Regions from separate parts of the Photobacterium atrarenae genome, predicted to be linked through region 1. Evidence: predicted binding sites of a transcription regulator. Region 1 holds the regulator's gene; the other holds the start of a gene.
The links. The regulator PurR, encoded in region 1, represses purine synthesis genes. The targets are predictions, from matches to a motif close to TNANGNAAACGTTTNCNTNA.

Region 1 (4,215 bases):
CCCTCTACAACTAACGAGAAAAGACACCCAGGCGTTGGCGACGGAAAAAATGACCCAGGTCGACGTCCTCGAACTTCAGGACCGGTTGTACCCATCTTTATCCGGGGGGGAGAAACAGCGGGTGCACCTGGCCCGGGTGCTGACCCAACTCAGCCACGCTGGCGACCAGTGCATATTGATGCTGGATGAGCCGACATCGGCCCTGGATCTCTCCCACCAGCACCAGACCTTGCAAGTAGCCCGAACACTGGCTAACGCTGGCGCCGCAGTGATTGTGGTGATCCATGACCTCAATCTGGCCGCCCAATATGCCGACCGTTTGGTGATCGTCAACCATGGCAAGGTGCAGGCCGACGGGCCCCCCTGGCAGGCTTTAACCCCCGACACTATTCAGCGGGTCTACGGCTGGCCGGTCCATGTCAGCAAGCACCCGACCCAGGATTTTCCGGTGGTCCTGCCTGCGGCATAGCCCAAAAAGTGATTCCTGCTCAACGACCTGCTTTCTCACCCCCCCGGTTCTGCCGGGGCTATCTGATGCAACGGTCACTACATCAGATATGCATCCAAGTTTAGAAAAATTGCAGTAAGTTTGTTGATATCTATCAAGAATTATCACCTTGCGATACAGAAACGTTGCACTGTGCGCTACACTCAGTAGAATGTGATCGCAAGCGATTACACAATGCAACGCCTGAAAGGTGAGGAAGAAAGCCGCTCGTCAGAGAAGCGGCTTTTTGACGTTTTATACGCAGTATGAAACAGCATGATGGTCTTTATGAACGCAGATCATCATGCCAAACTGAACAATTATCTGGCCTGACTCCCGGAGGCATACCAGATACTTATTCAGTTTGGTACATGGCTGTTGAATGCTGTTCAGATCAATGAAGATAAATGGGCCCAGGCCCACTTTGAATTATTAGAAGAATAAGTATGGCAACGATTAAAGATGTTGCACGTTTGGCAGGTGTTTCAACCACAACAGTGTCTCACGTGATCAATAAAACCCGGTTTGTTGCAGAAGCAACTCAGAAGAAAGTTCTGGCCGCTGTAGACGAACTCAACTATGCCCCGAGTGCTGTGGCGCGTAGCCTGAAATGTAATACCACCCGAACCATCGGCATGCTGGTCACCAAGTCGACCAACCCATTTTTCGCCGAAGTAGTTCACGGTGTCGAAGAATACTGCTACGGAGAAGGCTACACCCTGATCCTGTGTAATACCGAAGGCAACCTGGAAAAACAGCGCGATTACCTGCGAATGCTGGCTGAGAAACGCGTGGATGGCCTGCTGGTGATGTGTTCCGATCTTGACGATAAGCTGCTGGCCCTGCTGGAACGCCAGAAAGATCTGCCGATGGTGATCATGGACTGGGGACCAGAGAGCCCGCATACCGACAAGATTCAGGACAATGCTGAGCTGGGCGGATATGTCGCGACCAAGTACTTTATTGAGCACGGCCACCAGAAAATTGGCTGCCTCACCGGCCATACCGAGAAACTCACGTGCCGTGAGCGCCTCAAAGGCTTCTACAAAGCAATGGAAGAAGCCAATCTGAGCGTAAATCCGGACTGGCTGATTGAAGGTGACTTTGAATGTGAATCTGCTGTTGCCGCGGCAAAGCAATATATCGCGATGGACGATCGCCCAAGCGCCATTTTCTGTTTCAATGATATTATGGCCATGGCGCTGATCAGTACCTTTGAGCAGGCCGGGCTGCGCGTACCGGATGATGTTTCCATTATCGGCTACGACAATATCGACCTGGCGCCTTACTTCTCTCCGCCGCTGACCACCATCCACCAGCCGAAGCAGCGCCTGGGTCAGAAGGCCATTGAGATCCTGATGGCACGGGTGAAAGACAAACAACATGAGCGCCGTATCTTTGAGATGGCTCCGGAATTGGTTGTCCGTAAATCTGTCAAGAAGATAAACGCTTAATTGCTTATCACTTTCAATTTTGCCATACAAAAAAACCGATAGCTTGCTATCGGTTTTTTGTTGCAATTTTGACATTGCCCTCAAGTTCTATTACTGACAAAGTTATTTATGGGTAAATCATGGGTTAGAATCGTTCTAAAACTGTGCTACCTGTTCAAAAATTGTGACTCTTGGATATTCTTGTCCCGATGATATTGCTTTATTTGTGGAAGGAGTGTCACATTTTTAAAAGTGGGACCAAGTTCAAAAATATCTTCTGAGATATGCTTATTTGTGTCACGAACAAGGCAAACCATTTGAAAGAATGGGACGCAAAGCTTCCGGCCTAAAAGTCGCTTATTTATCAATAATTAAGTCAACTTATGGTAGCGGGGTTGCCGATGGATATAGCAAGAAGTCATGCTCAGAATTCTGACAAATCCCTGACATTGCTTTTCTTTGAAATTTGCTAATCTGAATCCTCGCTCTGTTGTTAGGTGACTCAAGAAATTTTTCACCGAGAAAGAAGCATGGACAAACCAGTACTTAAAGATTCTCTTCGACTATTTCGTTGTTTTGACAATGTAAAATCACGTTCAATGTTTGGTGGCTTTGGAGTTTTCTCAGGCGAAACCATGTTTGCGTTAGTGGTTAACGACAAACTGCACCTGCGGGCCAATGCTGAAAACGAAGAACAATTCAAGAAAGCCGGATTGAGCCCGTACGTTTACAAAAAACGTGGGTTCCCGGTGGTCACGAAACATTACGCAATTCCTGAGGAATGGTGGAATGAACCGGAGAAAATCATCGAACACGCAAAGCACTCTTTTGAAGCTGCCAAGCAGGATAAAGAAAAGAAAAGCCAGAGTGGCCCAAGCCGGATCAAGGATCTGCCGAACCTGCGCTTAGCTAATGAGCGGATGTTGAAAAAAGCAGGGATCACGACCGTCGATGAGCTCTACGAAGCCGGTGCGTTGAACGCTTTCAAAGCGTTGCAGGAAACCCACCAGGACACGGTTAATATCGATTTGCTGTGGGCCCTTGAGGGTGCGGTCAGCGGACGCCATTGGTCTGTGATTCCGCAGCAGCGTCGCTCTGAGCTGTTGGCGAAATTAAACTCCTGAGCAACCCACCTATCGGTTTCTCTGAACATACCTATTTCGAAAGAGGCGATTTCCGCCTCTTTCTGCTCCCCAGTATCCCTCACTGGCCTTCCACATCATATGACTACCAGTAACTGAACAACAGTCTGCCAAGGAGCTCTCCCTCACACGACGTAGAATGTCAAATTTGCACCAAGTGAATGACATTTTTCTGTGAAGAAATGCCAAACATTGACACCACTCCCAAAGCTGTTCACAAATCAGTCAACAAGGTTTTCATCCCCTGCTGGCTCAGTAGAATTGGGGCGTCAACGCAGCCGCCGCAGGGAGGGTCTTATGTACAGCTCGCAACCTTTTCCAGGACAATCCAGCCAGATGTTCAAAGACAAGTTTTGCAAATGGCCGAAACTGATGCGTTTGTTAGTTTTGCTCAACTTGCTGCCCACCATTGTGATTGTCTTCGTCGTCCATCAGCAACTCGCCCCATTTTCAATGCTGGATGAAGTGTTGGCAGTGACCGCAGGGTTTAACGGCCTCCTCCTGTTGTGGGGGGTACTGCTTAAAATCCGCTCTAAAAAGTACTGGTATCGCAATTACCATATCGGTAAAACCATGGCTGTAGCCTTGCTGCCGGTCCTAGCTTCCGGATATCTGTTTATCTCTCAGCCCACTATGCCGGACATGGCGCAACAGCAAGAGTCAAAAGCCGTCTATATTTCGCTCAACTAAACGAATTTAAAGATTTTTTCCTCAAAACTGAAATATTTCCGGCCCCTGCTCGGTCTTGTCTCATACCCAATTCGGTATTGCTGCGTTTTTGCCAAAGATAAATGCTATCTTGGTTGCAGATGCAGCAGACAGGCAACCTAAGAGGCAGATGTGCGTATTTCAGCCAAGCAACACTATTCTTTTCTTATCAAGCCACTTCTCTGGCTTCAGAAACGCCATTACGGCCATCCTCTGAATCCGGCGCTGTTATGGGGGCGCCGCCCTGCCCTGTTCTGGCTGGTTGCCGGCTTCTTTGGCTACCTGGACCGAAAATCCTCCCCGTTAACCCCGGTGATCCGCTCACTGATCTGCGTCCGCGTTTCGCAGCTCAATCACTGTGCATTTTGTGTCGATGCTAATGGGATGAAGCTGGCCGAGCGCTGTGACTCTGTCGAAAAAATCAAAGCGCTGGCGCATTGGCAGC
Region 2 (4,215 bases), on a different contig from region 1:
GTCTGGCGGCAGGCCACGGCCAACACCCATGTTCATTTTCTGGAAAAAGATCAGGTGGAGTTCCAGGGGGTGCGATTTCTGGGTACAACCTTGTTTACCGACTACAACCTGCGCGGCAATCGGCACAGCGCGATGGCTGCGGCTGCCACCGACCTCAGTGACCACCGTTTGGTGCAGTACGAAGACCATCTGTTTACCCCGGATGATGCGCTCTTTGAGCATCGCCTTGCCCGTCAGTTTCTGGAAGGTGCCTTACACCAGCCTTACCCGGGGCGGACTGTGGTGGTCACGCATCATGCGCCCAGTCCACGGTGTTGGGGGAGCGGGGTGCCCGCAAGGTTGGCCCGGCCGGAGCGACTGGCGCCAGCTTATGTCAGTAATCTGGAGTCGATGATGGAGCACCATGACATCCAGCTCTGGTTTCATGGTCACCTTCATCACAGCGTGGATGTTGTCCTCCACGGCACCCGGGTGCTGAGCAATCCCAGGGGCTATTGGCCGGATGCACTGAATCCGGCATTTGAACCAGGGAAGTGGGTTGAAATATAACCTCACCCCCGTAAGCGGCAGGTGAGGCGTATGCTTTATGTTGATGTAGATGATTACTTCGGCTGCGGGACGATGCGCATATAAGGCTTGGGCGCCCGCCAGCCGTCAGGGAATTTCTGCCTGGCCTGTTCATCGGAAACCGCAGGAACGATGATGACATCTTCTCCTTGCTGCCAGTTAACCGGCGTTGCCACCTGATGTTTGGCCGTGAGCTGGATGGAATCCAGGACTCTCAGCACTTCATCAAAATTACGGCCGGTGCTCATCGGGTAAGTGAGGATCAGTTTGATCAATTTATCCGGGCCGACAATGAAAACTGAACGTATGGTGGCGTTATCGACCGCTGTTCTTTCCTGGGCAGGGCCGCTGGCGTTGGGGTGGATCATATCGTACAGCTTAGCTACGCTGAGGTCTGAGTCCCCAATGAGTGGGTAGTTCAAGGCATGACCCTGGGTTTCTTCGATGTCTTTGAGCCAGGCTTGGTGATCGCTGACTGAGTCAACACTGAGCCCGATGAGCTTGCAATGTCGCTTATCGAACTCGGGTTTTAAGCTTGCCAGGTAGCCAAGCTCCGTTGTGCAGACCGGCGTAAAGTCTTTTGGGTGAGAAAACAGAATGGCCCAACCGTCTCCGATCCAATCGTAAAAGCGTATCGATCCTTCAGTGGTGTCGGCGGTGAAATCAGGGGCTTTATCTCCAATTCGTAGTGGCATGGTACGCCTCCGTGATGTCTTTGCGTGTTGCAGTTTAACTGTAGTTCTCAGGGGGAGGACTGCAAGTTGCCATTCAACGAGAACCTTAGCTAACGTACTGTTTTTAATGCTTAAGATCCTCTCGACGACAATGTGATTTTTCACGCAGGGTTTTATATCGAATCGGCTCAGGAAAGTGAATAATTCATTTACACTCTTATAACACCTGTGGCACAGTGTTCTGGTGAGTTGCGGGCTTATCAGGAGTTGTCGATTGGAAAGTGAAAGAATTCAGCTGGTCCCGCCGGCGATGTGTTGGGTAGAGCCTGTCCTTGAGGCCGTTTGTGCTCATCGTGACACGCTGAGTGTGTTCTTGCCTTGGGTCCCTCATCACCAGACCATTGAACAGGCCACGCAAGCCATGCGTGAGGCGATTGATAATTTTGAACATCAGCGCGGTGAACTCAGGTTTTTCATCATCCGAAAGTCCGATGCCCGTCTGCTCGGGGTCGTCGGGCTGATCCTGAAAGACCCGGCCGTGCCGCTTTGTGAAATCGGTTACTGGCTTCGTAGTGATGAAGTCGGCAAAGGGTATATCACGGAAGCGGTGGCCCGGGTGGAACAATATGCGCTGGAGCATCTGAACGCAGAGCGTCTGGAAATCATCGCGGCTGCGACCAATCTGCGTAGCCGGGCAGTTGCAGAGCGGTGCGGCTATCGATTGGAGGCCCGCCTTGAAAAAGCGCGCAGGCTGCCGGCCGGGCAATTAGATGACACCGTGATTTATTGTAAACATCGTTAATCATCAATCCTTACTGACTCCGCTCAGCGGGTTGTGCTATCAAAAATACAGGAGCGTGAAATGCCACATTGCATCATTGAATACTCGAAGGAACTGGAAGCGGCCATTTCACCCGATGAACTCTCTTCAGTCGTTTTTCAAGGCGCGTTGGAATCCGGGCTCTTTACCCCGGCAGATATTAAAACCCGGGTGATCCCGTATACCAGCTATCAGGTGGGGGGAACCACGGCGGGGTTTGTGCATGTCACAGCTCGGATCTTGGCCGGTCGTGATGAAACAAAGAAAAAGAATTTGTCACATCATATTTTGCAGAAGCTGCAGCAAGTCGATCAGCCGAACACTTCCTACACCGTTGAAGTGGTTGACATTGATGTTGCCAGCTACGCCAAGTCGGTCAGCTAAAAAAACGCCTGCTGCCTTGAATGCGTCAAGGCAGCAGGCCCTGTATCTGCTTCAAGCTATTCCGCCGAGGTAACTTTCCTATCGCACGATGGCTCCGATGTTGAGGACAACATCTTCTTTTTACTCCTTCAATTAAAATTTCTTATCAATGGCATGAAAATGTTGATTTGTTCTGTTCCCCGGAGGTTTTTATAACAGCAGCATAGACTTTTCTTCGTAGATGCTGATGAACGTAGATACTTTAATTGATGCGATCCATACCCGTGGCTGGTTTATTTGGGACGATTTTTTAACACCGGCGCAGGTGAATGACTTGCGAGCTTGTATCCCATCAAACTGGCAACAGTCCGGCATCGGTCGGGATACAAATTACGTTCAGGAAGCGCGGGTGCGTAAAGATAAAATCCAATGGTTGTCTCCGGAAATTGGCGCGCCGGTGCAGCATTATATGCAGCAGATGGAAGCCTTGCGGGTGGCGGTGAACCGCTACTTGTTCCTCGGTCTGTTTGAGTATGAGGCGCACTTTGCCAAGTATGAGCCGGGCGATTTTTACAAGAAGCATCTTGATAGCTTCCGAGGCCAGACCAACCGTAAACTGACCACGGTATTCTACCTCAATGAGCAGTGGGTGACGGAAGATGGGGGAGAGTTGGTGGTGTACGATCTGAACGACCAGTATCTGACCCAGGTTGCGCCGAAGGCGGGTCGGTTGGTGGTGTTTTTGTCGGAAAACTTTCCACATGAAGTTCTTCCGGCTCACCGGCTTCGTTACAGTATTGCCGGATGGTACCGGGTGAACGGCAGCACCGGCAACAGGCTGGATGTGGCAAGATAAAATTTAAAGCGCCGGTTAAACTATCACATGATCAACGACAGGCACGCTCAGGCGTGCCTGTCTTATTATATGTGTTACTGTTTCTGCAGGATGGGACGCCACCTGCCGGGGTATGGGTCACATTGTCGGCATTGTGTCGAAGAGAATTGCGCCGGAGACAGGACGAGGTGGCGGGACAGGTTTTAGACTTATGACAACGTCGGTGCCGAGGAGAAGGCATTGATCGCGGCTACGATGCAAGTTTGCTTTCACCACAACAGATGAAATGAGTCAGAGAAGGAGAAAGGGATGCAGTCGATGAATAAAACTGCCAGCATCATTCTGGGGCTTGGGATCTTTTTGGGCCTGACGATGCTGGGATATCTGTTGGGTCATGCTGCAATTGAGCACAAGATGTATGATCGCAGTGTCACGGTGAAAGGTTTGTCGGAGCGAGAGTATCCGGCAGATATTGTGATTTGGCCGATTCAGTTTAATGTTGCCGGGAACGAGCTGGTGGATGTCTACCAAACGCTGGATGCCCATGCGCAAGCGATTCGGGATCACCTGATCAGCCACGGAATCGAGGCGGCCGATATTTCCCTGTCAGCGCCCTCGCTTACGGATAAGTCTGCCCAGCAGTACGGCAATGATTCGGCTGCGCCTTTTCGTTATACCGCATTACGGATTGTGACGGTCTATTCGGCGAAGATTGCCGAGGTTCGCCAGGTAATGAATACCTTATCCGAGTTGGGTCAGAAAGGCATTGTTTTTACCGGGAACAATTATCAGAGCCAGACAGACTACTTGTTTACCCGGCTCAACGAGATCAAACCGGAGATGATTGAAGAAGCGACTTTGAATGCCCGAAAAGTGGCCGAAAAGTTTGCCGCCGATTCGGACAGCCATTTAGGAAAAATAAAACGCGCTTCCCAGGGCCAATTCAGTATCAGTGC

Region 2: NNL38_RS17115 (2OG-Fe(II) oxygenase) is a predicted target of PurR. The motif match lies at 2,547-2,566, and genes of this name have one in related genera.

The regions. Positions count from the first base shown of each region.
Region 1 covers NZ_CP101508.1:1,394,101-1,398,315, reverse strand. Annotated here, with positions in the region: gene NNL38_RS06570 (heme ABC transporter ATP-binding protein) at 1-469, shown strand, start outside; gene purR (HTH-type transcriptional repressor PurR) at 934-1,941, shown strand; cyclic di-GMP riboswitch class I at 2,218-2,323, shown strand; gene NNL38_RS06560 (TfoX/Sxy family DNA transformation protein) at 2,451-3,044, shown strand; gene NNL38_RS06555 (hypothetical protein) at 3,360-3,752, shown strand; gene NNL38_RS06550 (carboxymuconolactone decarboxylase family protein) at 3,903-4,215, shown strand, end outside.
Region 2 covers NZ_CP101509.1:203,748-207,962, reverse strand. Annotated here, with positions in the region: gene NNL38_RS17135 (metallophosphoesterase) at 1-549, shown strand, start outside; gene NNL38_RS17130 (peroxiredoxin) at 603-1,262, opposite strand; gene NNL38_RS17125 (GNAT family N-acetyltransferase) at 1,516-2,043, shown strand; gene NNL38_RS17120 (5-carboxymethyl-2-hydroxymuconate Delta-isomerase) at 2,104-2,445, shown strand; gene NNL38_RS17115 (2OG-Fe(II) oxygenase) at 2,672-3,280, shown strand; gene NNL38_RS17110 (SIMPL domain-containing protein) at 3,569-4,215, shown strand, end outside.